DNA from 3 places in the Mesorhizobium sp. M7A.F.Ca.CA.003.01.2.1 genome. Region 1 is predicted to be linked to each of the others. Evidence: predicted binding sites of a transcription regulator. Region 1 holds the regulator's gene; each other region holds the start of a gene.
What was found. Region 1 encodes PhoB, which activates phosphate uptake and scavenging genes when phosphate is short. Its sites were predicted from a motif close to TGTCATNNANCTGTCAT; they were not measured.
Positions count from the first base shown of each region.

Region 2: the regulator PhoB is predicted to act here: its motif matches at 5,837-5,853, upstream of EN969_RS06335 (acetoacetate decarboxylase).
Region 3: the regulator PhoB is predicted to act here: its motif matches at 5,481-5,497, upstream of EN969_RS01575 (esterase-like activity of phytase family protein).

Region 1 is NZ_RZRA01000036.1:640-8,094, reverse strand. Features, by position in the region: gene EN969_RS03320 (CHASE domain-containing protein) at 1-484, opposite strand, end outside; gene EN969_RS03315 (ATP-binding cassette domain-containing protein) at 612-1,412, opposite strand; gene EN969_RS03310 (sugar ABC transporter permease) at 1,424-2,776, opposite strand; gene xylF (D-xylose ABC transporter substrate-binding protein) at 2,919-3,959, opposite strand; gene EN969_RS03300 (ROK family protein) at 4,229-5,476, shown strand; gene phoB (phosphate regulon transcriptional regulator PhoB) at 5,493-6,182, opposite strand; gene phoU (phosphate signaling complex protein PhoU) at 6,199-6,906, opposite strand; gene pstB (phosphate ABC transporter ATP-binding protein PstB) at 6,933-7,455, opposite strand, start outside.
Region 2 is NZ_RZRA01000091.1:1,003-8,457, forward strand. Features, by position in the region: gene EN969_RS06310 (pyruvate dehydrogenase complex dihydrolipoamide acetyltransferase) at 1-1,150, opposite strand, end outside; gene EN969_RS06315 (alpha-ketoacid dehydrogenase subunit beta) at 1,154-2,152, opposite strand; gene EN969_RS06320 (thiamine pyrophosphate-dependent dehydrogenase E1 component subunit alpha) at 2,152-3,180, opposite strand; gene EN969_RS06325 (NAD(P)H-dependent oxidoreductase) at 3,183-4,511, opposite strand; gene EN969_RS06330 (3-hydroxybutyrate dehydrogenase) at 4,973-5,761, opposite strand; gene EN969_RS06335 (acetoacetate decarboxylase) at 5,985-6,731, shown strand; gene EN969_RS06340 (patatin-like phospholipase family protein) at 6,779-7,455, shown strand, end outside.
Region 3 is NZ_RZRA01000012.1:11,825-19,279, forward strand. Features, by position in the region: gene EN969_RS01555 (TMEM175 family protein) at 1-178, opposite strand, end outside; gene EN969_RS01560 (SH3 domain-containing protein) at 419-820, shown strand; gene EN969_RS01565 (MFS transporter) at 1,005-2,216, shown strand; gene EN969_RS01570 (MATE family efflux transporter) at 2,251-3,711, opposite strand; gene EN969_RS01575 (esterase-like activity of phytase family protein) at 3,887-5,365, opposite strand; partial or broken gene EN969_RS01580 (FAD-dependent oxidoreductase) at 5,611-7,455, shown strand, end outside.

The DNA of each region.
Region 1 (7,455 bases):
CACGCCGCACCGGTTCGCTGAACATGTCGTAGCCGATGCCGGCTTGATTGGATGGATCCAGCGGTTCGAACAGCACGATAGGGGTGCGCCAGGGTTGCGTGGTGTCCGGGTAGATTGGATGACTGACGCCATAATCGTGCAGCATGTCGCGTTCGACCGTCGCCTCGTCGCCCGTCTTTGCCAGCCTGAGGAAGCCGATACCGCGCAAGCCGGCGAAATTCTTGTCGACATCGAGCGCGGTGAAGAAGGCCTTGAACTCATTGCGAGAAATATCGCCATTGCGGGCGTCGAACAGGGCCTGCGTCGAGCGCAGCAGCGACAGATGCAGGTCGATGCGGCTCTCGATCCGGTTGAGCGCATCGTCGGCAGTCGCCTCGAACTTGATGCGCGCGGCTTCCTGCGTGGCGAAGTAGGCAAAACCTGCCATCACCATGCTGATCAGCGCGACGGCGATAAAGGCGATGATCGGGAAAAGCTTCTTCAACGGATCGTGCGGTCCCTGAGCAATGTCGGACCTTTATGCGCAAGTCGCCCTGCCAACACAATGCCAAGGCCAAGCCATCCCTACGGCTGGCATATCACGTGTCCGGCAACCGCGATCTGGCTTGATCTCAGGCCGCGATCTTCAGCGCGCCCGGTCCGGGAATGGCGCCTGGCGGGCATTTGCCCAGAATGATCATGCCCAGCACCTCGTCCTGGGTGACATCAGTGGTGCGGGCGGTGCCGACCACCTGGCCGTTCTTCATGACGCAGACCCGGTCGGCAAGCTCGAACACATCGTGGATGTCGTGGCTGATCAGGAAGATGCCGATGCCGTCGGACTTCAGCTGCTTGACCAGTTCGCCGACCTGCGTCGTTTCCTGCGGACCAAGTGCGGCCGTCGGCTCGTCCATGATCAGGATGCGGGCGTTGAACAGGATCGCACGCGCGATCGCCACCGATTGCCGCTGGCCGCCCGACAGCTTGATCACCGGCTCCTTGAAACGCTGGAACCGGGGATTGAGCCGACCCATCACCTTGCGCGCCTCGGCCTCCATGGCAACGTCGTCGAGCGTGCCCCAGGCGGTCATCAACTCGCGGCCGAGGAACAGATTGGCGGCGGCGTCGACATTGTCGGCCAACGCCAGCGTCTGGTAGATCGTCTCGATGCCGTATTTCTTGGCGTCGCGCGGGTTGGAGATCGATGCCTCCTCGCCGTTGACGAAGATCTGGCCCGAATCGCGCTTGTAGGCGCCGGACAGGATCTTGATCAATGTCGACTTGCCGGCGCCATTATGGCCGAGCAGCGCCACGACCTCGCCGGGGAAAAGATCGATCGAGGCGTCGTCGACGGCGCGGATGCCGCCAAACGCGATCGAGATGTTCCTCATGTCGATCAGCGCGGTGGCTGCAGGAGCAGTCTTGTCAGTCATGGCATGCCCTCCTAGACGCGCTTGCGATAGACGGTGTCGAGCCACACGGCGATCACCAGTACGGCGCCGACGACGATGCTCTGCAGCGGCGAGTCGACACCAAGCAGCACCATGCCGGACTGCAGCGATTGCATCAGCAGGGCGCCGAGCATGGCGCCGATGATCGTTCCCGACCCGCCGGCTAGCGACGTGCCACCGATCACGGCGGCTGCAATGACGAGCAGCTCGTCGAGCGTTCCAAGCACGTTGGTGGCCGAATTCTGCCGGGCCGAGGAGATCGCCGCGGCAATCGTGGCCAGCACGCCCATGATCATGAACACCTTCATGGTGATCCAGCGCGTGTTGATGCCGGCGAGATTGGCCGCCTCGGGATTGCCGCCGATGGCGAAGACATAGCGGCCGAAACGGGTGCGGTTGGTGATGAAGGTCATGACCAGCCCGACGGCGACCGCCATCAGCACCGGTATGGCGATACCGTGGGCGATGAACAGGCCGCCTTCGGGAACGGTGATGTTGTTGGCGGCCGCATATCTGTTCACGATGCCGATCGGCCAGGGGTAGGAGTTGGCGAGCCAGACCGCACCCATGATGGCGCCGCAGGTGACGACACCGAGCAGCGCCTCGGCCCAGATCGGACGTAGCGGAAAACGGAAACGCTTGCGCTGCACCCGCCCGTTGAACAGCCCAAACACCACGGCGAGGCAGGCGACGATCCCGACAACCCAGCTCCAGGTTGCGCCGATCGATCCCGCCGGCCCGCCGCCCATCAGCTGAAAGGTGGCGTTAAGCGGCGCCACGGTCTGGCCTGATGTGACCCACCAGGCAGCACCGCGCCAGACCAGCAGGCCGCCCAGCGTCACGATAAAGGCGGGCACTTCGAGATAGGCGATGACGAAGCCTTGAAAGGCGCCGATCAACAGGCCGAGCGCCAGGCCGATGACCAGCGCCAGGGCCCAGATCCACGGATTGCCGAGTTCGAGCCCGACAAAACGCACCAGGAAATGCACCTGGGCAAATCCCATCACCATGCCGATCAGGCCCTCGGCGGAACCGACCGACAGGTCGATGTTGCGCATGACGATGACCAGCACCATGCCGCAGGCCATGATGGCGACCGCGGATGTCTGCACCGACAGGTTCCACAGATTGCGCGGCGTGAGAAAGGTGCGGCTGTCGAAATCGAGCGGGTTGACGCCGAGGCGCAGGCTGGAAATGACATGCAGCCCAATCCAGATGACCAGCAGCGCGCCGATCATGCCGAGCATCCGGGTGTCGATCTCGGTCGCCTTCAGGAACCGGGCGACGGCGCCGAGTTCCGACGCGCGCGCCGTATCGGCCTGCGGGTTGGACGTCGTGTCGGTCATGATTTCCTCCCACCGGCTGGCCGTCTGACGCGCATGCCGGAGCCCAGCCTAGAAGCTATCCGCATGATGCGGAAACACAATTCTTTGAGAAAACGCCGCGGCTTTTGGGCCGCGGCGTTCAGATATTTCGAAGTGGTCCGGATCAGTTACAGGCCGCGACGGTGCCGGCAGCGACACCCGCGCAGACTTCGTCCTTCTTGATCCAGCCAGCGTCGATGACGACGTTGAGATTGTCCTTGGTGATGGCAACCGGAGTCAGGAACAGCGACTTGACGGTGTTGCCGCCCGGCGTCGTGAAGTCCTTGGCGCCGGCGATGTCGCTCGTCTTCTTGCCGTCGGCCAGTTGCGAGGCGATCTCGGCGGCATTCTTGCCGAGCTCGCGCGCGTCCTTCCACACCGACACGGTTTGCGTGCCCAGGGCGATGCGGTTCAGCGCGGCGTGGTCGCCGTCCTGCCCCGAGACCGGCACGGTGCCGGCCAAGCCTTGAGCCGTCAGCGCCGCGACGACGCCACCGGCAGTGCCGTCATTGGCCGCGACCACCGCGTCGACCTTGTTGTCGTTGGCGGTCAGGAACTGTTCCATGTTCTTCTGGGCGTTGGCGGGCAGCCAGCCATCCGTGTAGGCTTCGCCGACATTCTTGATCTTGCCGCTGTCAATGGCTTCCTTGAGCACTTCCATCGAGCCCGAGAACAGGAAGTCGGCATTGGGATCGGCACCGGAGCCCTTGATGAAGACGTAGTTGCCTTCCGGCTTGACCTTGAACACTTCGCGGGCCTGCATGCGGCCGACTTCCTTGTTGTCGAAGGTCAGATAGAAAACATCCTTGTTCTCGATCAACCGGTCATAGCCGACGACCGGAATGCCTTCGTCCAGGGCTTTCTGCACGGCCGGGCCGATGGCCGAAGCATCCTGCGCCAGGATGATCAGGGAATTGGCGCCCTGCGAGATCAGGCTTTCGACGTCCGTAAGCTGCTTGCCGGGATTGGACTGCGCATCGGCGGAGATGTACTTGTCGCCGGCGGCCTCGATCGCCGTCTTCATGGCGGCCTCGTCGGTCTTCCAGCGTTCCTCCTGGAAGTTGGACCACGAAACGCCGACGACTTTGTCCTTCGCCTGCGCGACAGACGCGAGCGTCAGCGACATGGCGGCACCCGCCAGGATGGCGGCTGTGAATCTTTTCATATTATCCTCCCTGCGCCGCGTATGGCGCGACCAAACTGGCCCGAAGGCCGGCACAAAGGCCCTATTTTTTCGAGCCTCGAAAAAATACTGGGCCAACGCCCGAACGCTGTCAACATCGATTCTGATGGATTTTGATGTCGTTTCGAATTTTTTTCGGGCCTCGGAATAAATAAATGACACGGCGCGCGGCTTCTGCCAGTATTTGACCGCGTCACCGACAGCGTTCCAGGGCAGGAAGAACCGCGGCGACCGGGAGGATATGAAAGAGCATGTCGGTCGGAATCCGCCACGACGATTTGCGCCGCCGCAACCGCGCGATGGTGATCGCGGCGGTGCGCCGCGCCGGACAGCCGTCGCGCACCGAGATCGCCGCAACCACAAGCCTCAGCCATTCGACGATCTCGGCGATCTCATCCGACCTGATCGTCGAAGGTATCCTGACCGAAAGCAAGCCGAGCGAGGCCGGCTCGCTCAAACGCGGCCGTCCGCAGGTCGGCCTCAGCCTCAATCCGGAAGCGGCCGCGGTAATGACCGTGGTGCTGTCGCTGAACTTCCTCTCGGTCGCCGTCATCGACTATGCCGGCCAGGTAATATCCGAGGAACAGCGCCGGCTCGACACGCTGACGATGTCGCGCGACTCGCTGATCGGTGAGTGCACGGCAATCGTGCGGCGCCGCCTGGAAGATCCCGACCTGGACGTGCGCAGCATCGCCCGTATCGCGCTGGCCGTCCAGGGCATCACCGACACCCGTGCCCGCGCCATGCTGTGGTCGCCGATCACGCCGCACACCGACATCGCCTTCGCCGACATATTCGAAGACGAGTTCGGCATCCCAGCCATTATGGAGAACGATTGCAACATGATGGCGGTGGCGCTGCGCTGGCGCGACCCCGATCGTTACCGCGACGATTTCATCGCTATCCTTTTGTCGCACGGCATCGGCATGGGGCTGGTGCTGAAGGGCGAATTGTTCACCGGCACCCATTCCTCGGGCGGCGAATTCGGCCACATGATTCATCGGCCGAACGGGGCGCTGTGTCGCTGCGGACGGCGCGGCTGCGTCGAAGCCTATGCCGGCAATTATGCCATCTGGCGCAACGCGCGGCAGATGGGCGAGGATGCAGAACCCGTCGCCGATGTCAGCGATGCCGACATGCGCGCCCTGGCTGCCGCCGCCCGCGAAAGGGACGGACCCGAACGGGAAGCCTATCGCAAGGCCGGCGAAGCGCTCGGCTACGGCCTCGGCAGCCTGTTCGCGCTGATCGATCCGGCGCCGGTCGCCATGGTCGGCGTCAGCGCCGCCGCCTTCGACCTGATCGAGCCGGCATTGCGGCAAGCGATTGCCCAGACCGCCGGCGGCCAGCATTCCAAGTCGATTTCCTTCGACACCGAGCCGAACGAACTGCCGCTGATCCGCGAAGGCTGCGCCATGCGGGCGCTAATCTTCGTCGATCAGGAGATTTTTGCGCCGGGCGTGCAGGCGAGATCCGGTCTCGGCGGCAAGAACGTGGCGTGAGTTCAAACGAGGGAGTTCAGTCCTCGCGAATGGCGTAACCCGCCCCACGGATGGTGCGGATGACATCGGGCATACGGCCGTTGTTGACCGCCTTGCGCAGCCGGCCGACATGCACATCGACCGTGCGTTCGTCGATGTAGATCGTCTCGCCCCAGACATTGTCGAGCAGTTGGCTGCGCGAGAACACGCGGCCTGGATGGCGCATCATGAATTCAAGCAGGCGGAATTCCGTCGGCCCGAGCCGGATTTCGCTCTTCTTGCGATAGACACGGTGCGATTCGCGATCGAGCACGATATCGCCGACCTTGAGCACGCTGGACAGCACTTCCGGCTTGGCCCGGCGCAGCAGCGCCTTGACCCTGGCCATGAACTCCGGCGTCGAGAAAGGCTTGACCAGATAGTCGTCGGCACCGGTCGAGAGGCCGCGCACGCGGTCGCTTTCCTCGCCTCGCGCGGTCAGCATGATGATCGGCAGCCGCTCGGTCTCGGGACGCATCCTTAGCCGGCGGCAGAGTTCGATACCGGAAACCGCAGGCACCATCCAGTCGAGCACCAGAAGGTCTGGAACGTTCTCCTGCAGCCGGATTTCGGCCTCGTCGCCGCGCGTCACCACCTCGACCTGGTAACCTTCGGATTCGAGATTGTAGCGGAGCAGCACGCCTAGCGGCTCCTCATCCTCCACCACCATGATGCGTGGCGCGATCATCGGCTGGTCACCCCTGTCATGCCGCTGGCGCGGACATTGCCGTCTCGTCCTGCTTCGGACGGTTGGCTGGCAACTGCGTGCCGGTCAAAACATAATAGGCATTTTCGGCGATGTTGGTCACGTGGTCGCCGATCCGCTCGAGGTTCTTGGCGCAAAACAACAGGTGCGTGCACGCCGTGATGTTGCGCGGATCTTCCATCATGTAGGTCAGAAGTTCGCGGAACACCGATGTGTATTTGACGTCGATGCGTTCATCATTGTTTCTGAGCGTGGCAAGCGCTGCCGCGTCAGCGGCGGCATACTCGTCGACGACCCCCTGCACCTGGATCAGCACCAGCTGCGCCATTGCGTCGATCGAATGCGAAAGGTCGTGCGGCGTGACGCTCAGCCCGACAGTGCCGACGCGCTTGGCGATGTTCTTGGCAAGGTCGCCGATGCGCTCGAGGTCGCCGGCCATGCGGATCGAACCGACCACCGCACGCAGATCGTTGGCCATTGGCTGGCGCTTGGCGATCAGCGTGATGGCACGATCGTCCAGCTCGCGCTGGCGTGCATCCATGATGGCGTCGTCGGAAACCACCCGCTGCGCCAGCGCATTGTCCGAATTGAGCAAAGCCCTGGTCGAGCCACCGACCATCGAGCGGGCGAGATCGCCCATGTCGCGGATCAGCTGGCTGATCTGCTCCAGATCCTCATCGAAAGATGCAACGGTATGTTCACCCATGATCTTCGTCCCTCATATGCCAGAGATCAGCCGAACCGGCCGGTGATGTAGTCCTGGGTGCGTTTGTCGTCGGGGGTGGTGAACATCTTGTCGGTGGCGCCCTCCTCGACCAGATAGCCAAGATGGAACATCGCGGTGCGCTGCGACACGCGCGCTGCCTGCTGCATCGAATGGGTGACGATGACGATCGTATAGTTCTGACGCAGTTCGTCGATCAGTTCCTCGACGCGAGCGGTGGCGATCGGGTCGAGCGCCGAACACGGTTCGTCCATCAGGATCACCTCGGGCGACACGGCGATGGCGCGTGCAATGCACAGGCGCTGCTGCTGGCCACCGGAAAGACCCGTGCCAGGTTCCTGCAAACGGTCCTTGACCTCGTTCCAGATCGCCGCCTTCTTCAGGCTGGACTCGACGATCTGATCCATGTCGGCCTTGCGCTTGGCCAATCCGTGGATGCGCGGACCATAGGCGACGTTCTCGTAGATCGACTTTGGGAACGGATTGGGTTTCTGGAACACCATGCCGACGCGCGCCCTGAGTTCGACGACA
Region 2 (7,455 bases), on a different contig from region 1:
CCGCCGTGGTGCCACCCTGATACTCTTCCGGCTTCAGCTTGCGGCTGCGGGCGCGACTGGCGAGGTCCTTCATCTCGTTGGAGATGGTGGACAGCGTCTTTTCGTCGGCTTTGCGGATGATCGGTGTGATCAGCCCGCCGGGGATCGACACGGCAACGCCGACATCGGCGTGCTTGTGCTTGACCATGGCGCTTTCGGTCCACGAGGCATTGGCATCGGGCACCGCCTTCAGCGCCATCGCCATCGCCTTGATCACCATATCGTTGACCGACAGCTTATAGGCCGGAGCATCACCCTTGTCGGTCTTCTTCACCGGGGCTGCCGCATTGATCTGCGTGCGCAGCGCCAGCAGCGCATCGAGCTCGCAGTCGAGCGTCAGGTAGAAATGCGGAATGGTGGTCTTGGCCTCGACCAGGCGGCGCGCAATGGTCTTGCGCATACTGTCATGCGGGACAAGGTCGTAGGAGCCCTGTTCGAACAGTTTCAGGACCTGATCGTCCGACATCGCCTTTACCGGCGCGGCAGGAGCAGCAGCCGGCACGCCAGCCGGAGCCTTGGCGGCAGGCGCCGTCTGGGCGCCGCCACCGGCAATGGCCGCGTCGACATCGGCCCTCACCACCCGGCCATACGGGCCGGTGCCAGATACGGTCGAGAGGTTCAGGCCGGCCTCACGGGCCAGGCGCCGGGCAAGCGGTGTTGCACGGCCGGCCGATGGCGATTGGCCGATCTCCGCCCTTGTGGGGGAGATGCCAAGTGGCGGCAAAGAGGGTAGGGCAGAGGGGTGCGTGACAGAATGAGACGTTGGCGCGACAGCGCCCCCCTCTGTCGACTTCGTCGACATCTCCCCCGCGGGGGGGGAGATTGGCGCCTTGTCCTGCTTGGCCGCAGCAGCATCAGCCCCATAGGCCTCACCGTCGGCATAGATCCACGCCACGGCAGCGCCGACCGCAATATCGACACCCTCTTTGCCGGTGACATCGCGCAGGACGCCGCTGGCCGGCGCATCGATTTCCATCGCCGCCTTGTCGGTCTCGATCTCGAACAGCACATCGCCCTTCTTGACGTGCGCGCCCTCCTCGGCAAACCAGCGCGAGATCTGTCCGGTCGCCATGTCCATGTCGACCTTGGGAAGAATGACTTCGGTCGGCATGGTCTAGCGGACCCCTTTCACGAGGTCGCGCGCGGCGGTGATGATGTCCGGAATTTGCGGCACCGTCGCCTTCTCGAGTTCCGGATTGTAGGGGATCGGCGTTTCGGCGCCGCCCAGCCGCACGATCGGCGCGTCGAGATAGTCGAACGCTTCGCTCTCGGCGATCATGGCGCTGACCTCGGCGCCGATGCCCAGCGTCTTGACCGCTTCGTAGACGCATAGCAGCCGCGACGTCTTCTTGACGCTGTCGATGACGGTCTGCTTGTCCATCGGCCGGATGGTCCGGAGATCGACGACTTCGACGTCGATGCCTTCGCTCTCCAGCACGGCTGCCGCGTCGAGCGCCTTCTGCACCATGATCGAGGTGGCGACGATGGTGAGATCCCGGCCTTCGCGGCGGATATCGGCCTTGCCGATCGGCACGGTGTAATAGCCTTCGGGCACCGGTCCCTTCATCTTGTAGAGCAGCTTGTGCTCGAAGATCATGACCGGATCGGGATCGGCGACCGCCGCCAAAAGCATGCCCTTGGCATCATAGGGGGTCGCCGGCTGGATGACTTTCAGACCCGGCACATGGCCGAGCCAGGCTTCGAGGCTCTGGCTGTGCTGAGCCGCCGCACCGGTGCCGGAACCGGCGGGAAAGCGCATCACCACGGGAACAGAAACCTCGCCGCCCAGCATGAAGCGCATCTTGGCCGCCTGGTTGACAATCTGCTCCATGGCAAGCGTGGCGAAATCGGAAAACTGGAACTCGAAGATCGGCCGCATGCCGGTGAGCGCAGCCCCAACCGCAACGCCCGCGCCGCCCAGTTCCGAAATCGGCGTGTCGATGACGCGGTCAGCGCCGTAACGTTCGACCAGGTCGCCGGTGACCTGGAAGGCGCCGCCATAGACGCCGATATCCTCGCCCATCAGGAAAACGCGCTCGTCCATGTCCATGGCGATCGCCATGGCCTCCTGGATCGCCTGGGCGTAGCTCAGTTCACGCACCATCGCGTCCATCACGCCTGCTCCGTATACACGTAATTTCCCGTCTCGCTGATATCGGGCGATGGGCTCGCCTTGGCGAACTCGATGCCCTCGGCGATCTCTTGCGCCACGGCATCGCGAATGGCCTCGATGCCCTTGTCGTCGATGAAGCCGAATTCCCTGAGCTCGCTTTCGAACAGGGTGATCGGATCGCGGTTCGACATCCAGTCCTCGATCTCTTCCTTGGTGCGATAGCGGTTGCGGTCGCTCTTGGAATGGCCGCGATGGCGATAGGTCTTGGACTCGATCAGCGTCGGCCCCTCGCCGGCGCGGGCTCGGGCAACAGCCTGATGAGACGCCTCGGCGACCTCGGAGAAGATGTTGCCGTTGACGATGACGCCGGGCATCGAATAGGCGGCGGCGCGCTCGGCGATGTTCTTGACCGCGGTCGAGCGGGCTGTCGATGTCGACATGCCGTAGCCATTGTTCTCGCAGACGAAAATGACAGGCAGCTTCCAGACCGCCGCCATGTTTAGCGCCTCGTGGAAAGCGCCTTCATTGTTGGCGCCATCGCCGAAGAACGAGACCACGACCTTGCCGGTCTTCATCATCTTGGAGGACAATGCCGCCCCCACGGCGATCGGGATACCACCACCGACGATGCCATTGGCGCCGAGATTGCCCTTGCCGACATCGGCGATGTGCATCGAGCCGCCACGGCCCTTGCAGTAGCCTGTGGTCTTGCCGAAGAACTCGGCGAACATGCGCTTGACCTCGGCGCCCTTGGCAATGCAGTGGCCGTGACCGCGATGCGTCGAGGTGATCTGGTCATCCTCGGCAAGCGGCATGCAGATGCCCATGGCGCTGGCTTCCTGGCCGATCGACAAATGCATGGTGCCATGGATGAGGCCGCGCGTGTAGCACTCCTCCGCGCCCTCTTCGAAGCGGCGGATCAGGTACATCTTGTGGAGCACCTGCTTGAGCTGCTCGGCGCTGTACTGGCGGTAGACGAAGGGCAGATTGGCGCGACTGTCAGTGACGGCTTTGCTGGCTGTGGCCATGATCACGCTCCCACGGTCCCATAGACGAGCTTGTCCTGGCGAGCGCGCAGTTCGGCGATCTTGGAGCCCGCCGCGGGCGCTGCATTCGCGTAGGTTATGAGTTCGCCCTTCTTGATCGGCGCGGTGACCGAGCCGCCCTGCAGCAGGCCGCAGGGAATGGCCTTGGCGGCGCGCGCTTCAGGCGTCGTCATGATCCAGGCGCGGTAGCAATATTCGCCGATCGCATCGAGCTTCTCGCCGGGCTTCATGTCCTTCTTGGCCACGGCGGCCACTTCGGCCACCGGCTTGGCCAGCGGCACCATGTCGGCCTTGCCGTAGAGCACGACGCGCGCGCAGGTCAGCGGCACCTCGAGCGAGGTCAGGTGATAGGGACGATGGAAAGTGAAATACGGGCCTTTGCCCATCTTCAGATCTTCCATGCGCTCGGAGATGCGCGGATGCGACATGTCGGCAACGACGAAGACGCCGGGCGCGACACCCTTGCCGATCGAATAGTCGACGACGCCGACCTTCGACAGAACGCCGCCATCCTTCTGCGGCACCAGCACCTTGGACAGTTCGCCAAGCGTCGCCGCCGGGCCATGCATGCCAGCCTTGTCTGGAACCAGGCCGGTGGCATTGGCGATTGCCGCCATCTCGACCATGGTCTTGGAGCCGTCGACGAATTCGACCAGCATGCGGACATTCATGTGCCGGCGCTTGGCTTCCTCCTCATAGTCCGGGGGAATAGCGTCGATGTTGAGCGGATTGTTCTTGCCCTTGCCGGCGGCAACGATCGGGTGACCCATGGCCGAGACGAACTCGATCAGCTCCATGCAGGAGGACGGCTCATCGCCGGCGCCCAGTGAATAGGTGACGCCGAGCCGGTCGGCCTCGCTTTTCAGATAGGCGCCGATGGTGACGTCGGCCTCGACATTCATCATCACCAGATGCTTGCCATGCTCCATGGCGCGCAGCCCGATCTCGGCGCCAACGGCGGGAACCCCGGTGGCATCGATGACGACGTCGATCAGATCATTGTTGATGACAAGGTCGGCGTCGTTGGTGACCGCGACCTTGCCGGCTTCCATCGCCGACGTCATAGCCGAAGCATTCGACACTTCGCGCGCATGCCCGGTTTCCTGGAAAGCGATATCGACGGCCTTGCTGGCAGCCGGCAGGTTCAGTTCGGAAATGGCGCCGATCTCGATGCCCGACATATGGGCGACACGAGTGACGATGTCGGTTCCCATCTCGCCCGAGCCGATCAGGCCGATGCGGATAGGCTTGCCCGACTTTGCGCGTTCCTCGAGATCGCGGGCAAGACCCGTCAACGAAACATTGGAAGCCATACCGCTCGTTCCTCCCATAATGCAGGCTTGTTCGATTGCCTGACGGGTATTGAACATCTGTATTTCTGTCAAGACTAATGTCCATATTCCCGTGCTTTTTCGGACACTTTCACCGTAGTCCGGCGGGACGAGAAAGAGGCTGGGAAACCCGATGCCGCGCAGTCGCCGTCAGTGCGCGGATGGGCATCGGTTGGGATCGTTCAGCTCAGCCAACGGCGCAGCCTGTTGCGCTGCCGTGCAATAGGCCGGCACATGCGACTGGCGGCATCTTGGCCCTCGCGGGAAGTCCTGCTCAGTGCCCCGCGAAGCCTGCCGGAGGCGGGCAACCCGCCGCGTCGATCGCAAAATCATGGAAATGCACGACCACGCCATCCGCATCGATTAAGATCACGGCATAGCCGGGTGCTTTTCTGCCAGCGCCCAGCGGCACCAGCAGGCAAACGGAACGCTTGGATTACCCTCTACTGTGCCGTCCAGCCGCCATCCATCGGCAAGGTTGTGCCGGTGACCTGCCTGGCCGCGTCCGAACACAGGAACAGCGTCAGCGCGGCGAGCTCGTCGACGGTGACGAATTCCTTGGTCGGCTGGGCGGCGAGCAGCACATCGTGCTTGACCTGTTCCTCGGTCATGCCGCGCGCCTTCATCGTGTCGGGAATCTGCCTTTCGACCAGCGGCGTCCAGACATAGCCCGGCGCGATCGCATTGACGGTGACGCCGTCGAGCGCTGCTTCGAGCGCTACCGTCTTGGTGAGGCCCGCAATGCCGTGCTTGGCCGACACATAGGCCGACTTGAACGGCGAGGCGACCAGCGCATGCGCCGAGGCGGTGTTGATGATACGGCCCCATTTGCGCGTCTTCATGCCCGGCAGTGCCGCCTTGATGGCGTAGAACGCGGCGAGCAAATTGATGCGGATGATGGCTTCCCACTTGTCATCGGGAAACTCCTCGATCGGCGCGACATGCTGGATGCCGGCATTGTTGACCAGGATATCGAGACTGCCGAAGGCAGCCTCGGCCTCATGCACCATGGCGCTGACCGCCGCGCCATCCATCATGTTGGCACCGGAGTAGCGGCACTTGACGCCGAAATCCTTCTCGATGCCGGCGCGCTCGTGCTCGATGGCAGCCGCATCGCCAAGGCCGTTGATGGTGACATTGGCGCCTTCCACGGCAAAGGCGCGGGCGATGGCCAAGCCGATGCCGCTGGTCGAGCCGGTGACGAGGGCGTTCTTCGAAGACAGGAAACCCATGATGATCTCGCAAGAGGTGGGAGGGAACGAACGGGGCCGCCTTTGTGCGCCGCACCATGACAGTGCCATAGCCATATGTCGGTGCGATTACAGGGTTGAGACGGCCGTCGACAGGCCCCTTGGGCGGCTGTCAGGCGGCTGACACGGCACTGTCATGGTGCCGTGCAACATAATCCGGAGCGCATTCGCGCAGTCATTCCTGAACCAAAATGGGGCTACAGCCTTGCAGATCGCCGATGTCGTGAAGCGCGCCTATGCGATGCCGCTGACCAACCCCTCCTTTCCGCCCGGGCCGTACCGTTTCTTCAACCGCGAATACGTCATCATCACCTACCGCACGACGCGCGAGGCGCTAGAGGCTGTCGTGCCGGAGCCGCTGGAGATCGACGAGCCGCTGGTCAAATACGAATTCATCCGCATGCCTGACTCGACCGGTTTCGGCGACTACACCGAGACCGGCCAGGTCATCCCGGTGCGCTACAAGGGCCAGCACGGCGCCTACGTCCATTCGATGTATCTCGACGACGACGCGCCGATCGCCGGCGGCCGCGAACTGTGGGGCTTTCCCAAGAAGCTTGCCAATCCCAAGATCGTGCATGAAGGCGAGGTCATCGTCGGCACGCTGCACTATGGCAGCGTTCTGTGCGCCACCGGCACGATGGGCTACAAGCACAAGAAAGCCGATCACGGCTCTGTCCTCGCTTCGCTGGCCGCGCCCAATTTCCTGATCAAGATCGTCCCGCATGTCGACGGCACGCCGCGCATCTGCGAACTGGTCCGCTACCACCTCACCGACATCACGCTGAAGGAAGCCTGGACAGCGCCCGCCGCACTCGATTTGCGGCCGCACGTCATGGCCGACGTGGCGCGGCTGCCGGTGCTCGACATCGTATCCGCCGTCCACTTCACCGCCGACCTGACGCTTGGGCTGGGCGAAGTGGTTCACGATTATCTCGCCGACCGCACCTGAGCTGCACAAGCCTTTCAGAGCCCAAACAGAAGTCGGAGACCAAAGCCGTGCTCGAACGCAATCGCAACAAGGAGGCCACCGCCACCATCGCGGAGATCTCGGCGCAGTATGACCGCGTCGCGCTGGTGTTTCAGGGAGGCGGCGCGCTCGGCGCCTACCAGGCTGGGGTGTACCAGGCATTGGCAGAGGCCGGCTGCGAGCCGAGCTGGCTTTCCGGCGTGTCGATCGGCGCCATCAATGCGGCGATCATCGCCGGCAATGAATCGAGCCGCCGGCTGCAGCGCCTCGAGCAATTCTGGCAGACGATTTCGGGTCGCAAGATCTGGGCCTATACGCCGGAAGGCGACATCTACCGTGATATCCGCAATCGCACCAGTTCGTGGATGACCATGGTCATGGGGCAGCCGGGCTTCTTCAAGCCGCGCAATCCTAACCCCTGGATGGAGCAGCCCGGCGCCGAGGGCGCCACCAGCTTCTACGACACGGCCGAGCTGAAGGAGACGCTGCAAAGCCTGATCGACTTCGACATCCTCAACGACGGCAAGAAGCGGTTGAGCGTCGGCGCGGTCAACGTCCGGACCGGCAACTTCGTCTATTTCGACACCGACAAGGTCCGCATCGAACCGGAGCACATCATGGCCAGCGGCGCGCTGCCGCCGGCGTTCCCGTCGATCCGCATCGAAGGCGAATATTACTGGGACGGCGGCATCGTCTCCAACACGCC
Region 3 (7,455 bases), on a different contig from region 1:
GATTGTTCCAGTAGATGCCGACATTGATGAAGGACAGCACGTAGCAGAAGAAGATCGGCCACAACGGCACCAAGGCGGAGAAATCCTCGCCATGCGGCACTTTCAACTCAAGCACCATGATGGTGATGATGATAGCCACGACGCCATCGGTGAATGCCTCGACCCTGCCTTTGCCCATGGATCCCACCTTTGCCCGCGATGAATTGTCGAAAGAGAGTAACGCTAGCGGATGTTGAGGAGCCAATAAATGGCAACCGCGAAATTCCTCAACCATGTCCAAGGAAAATCCGGCATCAGTCCCGCTGGCCAGGACGGTTACGGCCGCCCACCTGTTGACTTTTCTTGGCTTGGCCGCTCCTCTTGCAGGGCAGTCTTGGCCGAAGCAGATGAACGGCCGGGATTCGAATGGAGGGGACTGATGAGATTTCGTTTTCTGCTTGTGGCCGCGACCATCCTGGCCGCGGTGTTCGGGACGTCCGCCGCGGCCTTCGCCTACAGCGCTCACACCTCGACCAACCTCAACGTCCGCAGCGGGCCGGGAGCGGGATACGCCAAAGTGGGAACGCTGCCCGCCGGCTTCAGGGTCAATGTCACCGGCTGCCAGCCGGGCTGGTGTAGAATCCATGGCGGCGGCGTGAGCGGCTGGGCCAGCGCCGGTTATCTTGAACGCTCCCAGATCGTTCGCCCGCCAATCATCATCGTGCGTCCGCCGCATCGGCCGCCACACTGGCACAAGCCGCACCGTCCTCCGCACCATCGGCCGCCGCACAGGCCGCGTCCCGGCAAGTGCAAGATCGCGCCCGGCTTTGCTTGCAGGTAACGCCGACCGGTTGAACGATAGATGACGGATCGGAGCCGCTGGCCCCGATCCGAGCCTGTTCAGCCGGCGGACATCCCGCTCAAGCAATGTCCACCGTGCTGTCAGGAGCCTGCCTGTCGGTTGGAACGTCGTGGATGAAACCGCGTTAGATCCTCGATCCCCGAAATTGGTGACGAGGTTGGCCATGGCCATTCGCGATTTTGCGCATACGCACGAAGGGGCAGGTGGCGATGCTCTCGCAATCCCCACCGTCGCCGCGATGATTGCGGTGCTGTTTGCCGGCAGCACGGTGCTGACGCCGCTCTACATCGTCTACAAGCAGCAATTCGGCTTTTCACAAATCACCCTGACGCTGATCTACGCCGTGTATGTCGTCGGCAATCTGGCGGCACTTCTGATGTTGGGCAGCGTCTCCGATATTGTCGGACGCCGGCCCGCGAGCCTGGCGGCCATGCTCGTCGCCATCGTCAGTGCGCTTGTCTTCCTGTTTGCCGTAAACGTCGTCTCGCTCGACGTCGCCCGCATCCTGAGCGGGCTTGGCATCGGCGTCGGCGCGGGGACCGGAACCGCGTGGATTGCCGAGCTTCTTCCCGGCGCGGACAAGTCGCGCGCCAGTGTGATTGCCACCAGCACCAATTTCCTCGGCCTCGGCCTCGGCGCACTGATTTCGGGATTTCTGGCTGAATACGAGCCATGGCCGTTGCGGCTGATCTTCATCGTCTATCTGGCAGCACTTGTGGTGGTGACGATCCTGGTCTGGCGCACTCGCGAAACGGTGTCGAAGCCGGGCGGCCTCGGGGGGATCTCCTGGCGGCCGCGACTTTCCGTCCCGGAGGAAATCCGTGCGCGCTTCGTCGCGCCGGCGGTGACCGGCTTCGGCGCGATGGCGCTGGTCGGGTTCTACGCCGCGTTGGCGCCGAGCATCCTGGCGCAGCAGCTGCATGAGACCAACCATGCCGTCGCCGGCGCGCTGTTCTTCGAGCTGGCGATCGTCACCGCGATCAGCATTGTCGTTCTGATGCACATGAAGAGCAATAAGGCGATGCTGGCTGCGCTGGCATTGATGATCCCAAGCGTCTTGTTGGTGGTGGCGGCGCAGATATTGGCCTCGATGGCACTGATGGTTGCTGCGACGGCCTGTTGCGGCGTTGCGGCGGCGCTTGGTTACCGTGGCGGCCTGCAAGTGGTGAACGAGATCGCGCCCAAGGATCGTCGCGCCGAAGTGGTGTCCAGCTTCTTCATCTGCTGCTTTGTCGGCAACGCCTTGCCCGTCATCGGCATCGGCATCGTTTCGACCTATGCCAGTCCCGTCGCTGCCAGCCTGGCGTTCGCCGGCATGATCGTGGTGTTTGCGTTGGTGGCGCTGGCTTTTGGGCTGAAACAACAACGGCGTTGAGGGCCTGGAGCGGTCCAGCGGAACCGGGTTGGCTTCAGCCGTTCGGTGTTTCAGGCGAAAGATGCGCGCGTCCGCGCGGCACGCCAAGACCGGTGTCCGGCGGCTCGCCGGCGGCCGGCCTGTCCTCGATCATGTGCGTGGTGCGCCAGCGGCCGAAACGATAGTAGGCCGCCGCCAGTACAAGCGAGCTGATCGAACCCGCCGGGAAGCTCCACCACAACGCTTCCTCGCCGATCACGCCACGCATGAAATAGGCAAAGCCGGTGCGCACGACCAGCACCGAAATGACCAGGATGATCAGCGGCGGCATCACGGCACCCGTGGCTCGTACGGTGGCAAACAGCACGATGGTTATGCCGAACAGGATGAACGACCACGAGGCGACATTGTTGATGTGGACGGCGATGTCGATCGCCGCGCTGTCGCGGCTCAGGAACAGGCTCAGCACCGAACGGTCGAAAACCGACAGCACGGCAACCAGTGCGCCGGTCAGGACGAGGTTGAAGCCGACGCCTGAGGCGGCGATGCGGCCGATCCGGTCCCAGCGCCCGGCGCCGACATTCTGTGCCGCCATCGAGGACACCGCGGCGCCGATGGCGAGCGCCGGCATCTGGATGTAGGTCCACAGCTGGGCGGCGATGCCGTAGGCGGCGGCGACCTGTGAGCCGTAGGAATTGACGATGCCCATCACCGTCAGTGCCGCCGCCGAAATGACGATCATCTGCAGGCCCATCGGCACGCCCTTGAAGACGACGATGCGCAGCAAGGTGGGATCGGGCCGCAGCAGAGCGAGGTTGGCGCCGGCCAGCCGCAGCGGATGCTTGCGCACATAGAGCACGATCAGGATGGCGATCACGCTAACCGTCTGGCCGATCAGCGTGGACGTGGCGGAGCCCGCGATGCCGAGTTCGGGAAACGGTCCGATGCCGGCGATGAGCAATGGGTTGAGCACGATGTCGAGGACGACGGCCAGCGCCATGAAGAAGAAGGGGGTGCGTGAATCGCCGGCACCGCGCAGCACGGTCATGACGAAGGACAGAAGGTTCATCATCGGCACGGCGACGAAGATGATGCGCAGATAGGAGCGCGCCAGCGGCAAGGCGTCGGCCGGTGTGCCGAGCGTGTTGAGAATGGCGTCAACCCAGATCCAGCCGCAGACCGCGAAGACAACCGAGACGAGGAAGAAGAACGTCGCGCTGGTGCCGACAATGCGGCGCGCCTCGGGCAGGTCGCGGGCACCGACCGACTGGGCCACCAGGATGGTGGCCGCCATGCCGATGCCGAACACAGTGCCGAGGATCAGGAACAGGACGAGGTTGGCATTAGAGGTGGCGGTCAGCGCCGATTCGCCGAGAAAACGGCCGACCCAGACGGCGTTGATCGAGCCGTTGAGCGACTGCAGCACGTTGGAGCCGAGCACCGGCAGGGCGAACAGCAGAAGCGTGCGCGGGATCGGGCCGCTGGTCAGGTCGCCGGTGCGCCGGCGCGCGGGCATTTTTTCGTCCATGGCGGGCAACTCGGCGGATGGTGATTTGGATCCAGTCCACGATGATATCGCAGGCGGGACCGAGATGCACCCTTGCGAACGCGCGGCTGAAAGGCCGCTGCCCCGTTCATGCCTGCCGCGAGCCCAGCGGACGCGCCAAGCGCGCCCGCCCGTGCAGTGGCCGTTACTTCCCGGCGAGACCCGGCAGCGTGACCTGATAGACCAGGAACATGGTGTCGACATCGGCGCCGTCTTCCGCCTTGTAGGGTGCGCCGACCTGAAAACCGTCCTGGGCGAGGAAGTCGTTGTCGTTGGCGACGAACAGGAAGTAGTCGTCGGGCAGCTTCGGATCGAGAACGCTGACCACCGACATCGCCTCCCACTTCTCCGACAGGTTGTTCTTGTCGTTCGGCGCGCCATTGTGCAGGCCGAAGCGGCCGAGTTCGCCCTTGTCGTTGATGTCGATGAACGGCGTCAGCTTGGCCGGCATCACCGACGGGTCGAGCACGCCCTTGGGCGCCAGCGGCTTGTCGGCGGCATCGAAGGCGCCGCCGGCGATGTCGGTCGCGGCCGAGACGTCGACGACGAAGATCTGGCGCACCAGCGAGGTGTCGCCCTTCAGCCCCTGGCCGTTGCCGCTGTCGCGCGCCAGCATCAGGAAGGTCTTGTCGGAGAGCGCCACGATCTCGCTCTGCGCGGCGATCTTGGTCTTGCCCTTGGCATCCTTGAACACCGGCAACGGCACGACATACTCATGCGCCAGTTTGAGGTGGGCGAGGTCGGACGCGTCATAGACCAGCGCACGCGTGTTCTGGCGCGTCGCGGGCGAATCGCCGCCATCCTGCCGGGGCGCCGATTGCAGCACCGCGATCAGGAACTTGCCGTCCGGCGTCATCGCCATTCCCTCCAGGCCCTGGTTGTTCTGGCGGCCGGTCTCGGGGTCCTTCGGATCGGGCTCGGCGGCACCGGGTCCCGGATTGTCCGAGGCGAAGTTCGGCGTGCCGTGGCGCATCGGCACGAAGGCGGCCGGTGGCTGGGTTGCCGACAGCAGATGCCCGTCGGCGGAAAACCGATAGATGTTCGGGCCGTATTCGTCGGAGATGAACATCGAACCATCGGGCAGCCGCACGATCGCCTCGTTGTCGAGCGCCAGCTTGCCATTGTCGGCTTGCGGCAGGATCGGCATGTCGCCGCTTGCCGCGCGCACGCCGTTGAGTGGGTCGAGGCCTGTGGCATCAGCCCCCTTGTCGTCGGTGAGAAGCATGGTGTCGGCGAGCGTTGCCTTGACGCCCGTCTGCTCCTGGCCGGCAGCAGGTGCCGCGCCCGGTGCGACCGGAGCAAATTCGATGGCGATCGTGTTGAGGCGCGGCCGGTAGTTGGTGGTGCCGACGACATTGTAGCCACGGTCCGGCAACAGCCAGAGCGAACCCCTGTAGCCGGCGGTGTCATGCGTCCAGCCTGATGCGTCGATCGCCATGCCGGAACCCGAGCCGAAGGTCTCGCCGAACTTGTCGCGCTGAGCGGCCGGGATGCGGCCGACGCCGACCAGCCCCTTGTTGACGAGGCCGCCGACGGTCGCGGTGCTGTCGGCGAGCGCCGGCGCCAAGGCGGTGAACAAGGCCAGCGCGACGCCAAGCGACGCGGGTCGATACAGGTGCTTCATGGATAATCCTCTTTGTGACGGATGTGCCGGAGCGGCCGGGGGACGAAAAACTGAAAGAGGTACGACATCGATGATGTTGCGCAAGCCTCCCCGAAACGCGGTCTACGGCGCGAACATGATGCTTGCGTGACAGCGCGCAGTGCATGCCGGCGGTCGACGAAAAACGATGCGCGCGCGCCGGCACTGGACACTTATGTCCAGTGGATATATACTCCAGTCTTCGGACCAACCGTGGAGGGGAAGCCTTGAAGTCGCACTACCGCGCAGTCGTCATCGGAGGTGGCGTGGTCGGAGCCTCGGTGCTCTATCACCTGACGCGGTTCGGCTGGAGCGATGTGGCGCTGATCGAGCGCGCAGAACTGACGGCCGGTTCGACCTGGCACGCGGCGGCAGGCTTCCATGCGCTCAACGCCGATCCCAACGTGGCGGCGCTGCAGGACTACACCATCAATCTCTACCGGGAGATCGAGGCCGAATCCGGCTGGGATATCGGCCTGCACATGACGGGCGGCGTCAACATCGCCAGCGATCCCGCGCGCTGGGAGTGGCTGAAATCAGCCTGGGCCGTGTTCCAGTCGGTCGGCATCGAGACCGCGCGCCTGGTCACGCCCGACGAGATCAAGGCGATCTGCCCGATCGTCGACGTCAACGGTGTTCTTGGCGGCCTGCATGATTCCAACGAAGGCCATCTCGACCCGTACGGTACCACGCATGCCTATGCGGGTGCTGCGAAGAAGCGCGGCGCCGACATCATCTTGCGCAACCGGGTCGTCGAGCTGAAAGCACGTGCCGACGGGCGCTGGGACGTCATCACCGAGCAGGGCACCATCATCGCCGAGCATGTCGTCAATGCCGGCGGGCTGTGGGCGAAGCAGCTCGGCCGCATGGCCGGCGTCGACCTGCCGGTGACGCCGATGGAGCACCACTATTTCATCACCGATGACATTCCGGAGATCGCAGCACTTGACAGGGAAATCGGCATCGCCGTCGATCTCGACGGCTTTTCATACCTGCGGCAGGAGCGCAAGGGTGTGCTGCTTGGCGTCTATGAGCAGAACCCAAAGCACTGGAACATGGACGGAGCGCCGTGGGATTACGGCATAGAGCTGATCCCGGAAGACATCGACCGCATCAGCCCGGAACTCGCCAAGGCGCATGAGCGCTTCCCTTGCCTGGCGACGGCCGGTATCCGCAAATGGGTCAACGGCGCCTTCACCTTCACGCCGGACGGCAATCCGATTGTCGGGCCGGTGCGCGGCCTGAAGAACTACTGGGTCGCCTGCGGCGTCATGGCCGGTTTCAGCCAGGGCGGCGGCGTCGGCAAGTCGCTGGCCGAATGGATGATTTTCGGCGAACCGCAGGCCGACATCTTCGGCATGGATATCGCTCGCTACGGTGCCTTCGCCGCCAACCGCGAATATCTCAGGCAGACGACGCGCCAGTTCTATTCGCGCCGGTTCGTCATGACCTTTCCCAATGAACGGCTGCCCGCCGGCCGGCCGCTGAAACGCCCCGGCGCCTATGACGGCATGAGCGCGGCGGGATGCGAATGGACGGCTTCCTGGGGGCTGGAAATCCCGGCCTATTTCGCGCCGATGGGATTTGCCGAGAGCACGACGCTGCGGCGCTCCAACGCCTTCGACATCGTCGGCGAGGAGGCGCTGCAGGTGCGGCGCGCCGCCGGCCTCGTCGATATCTCGGCCTATGCGCGCTATGCGGTGTCGGGGCTGGGTGCGGAGGCGTGGCTCGACCGGCTGCTCGCCTGCCGATTGCCGAAGGCGGGGCGGGCCGGCCTGGCGCCGATGCTCGGCCATGACGGACGGCTGAAGGGCGACCTCACCGTCTTCAACTGGGGCGGCGGCTCTTATTGGCTGATGGGCTCCTACTATCTCCGGGAATTCCATATGCGCTGGTTCGAGAGCCATGCGGCGGAGGGCGTCACCATCGCCGACCTCTCCGACACGATGAGCGGCTTCCTGCTCACGGGGCCGAATGCGCGGGAGATTCTGGAGCGCACGACGCATCAGGATGTTTCCGGCGCAGCATTGCCGTTCATGGCCTGTGGCGCATTCGACATCGGTATGGTGCAG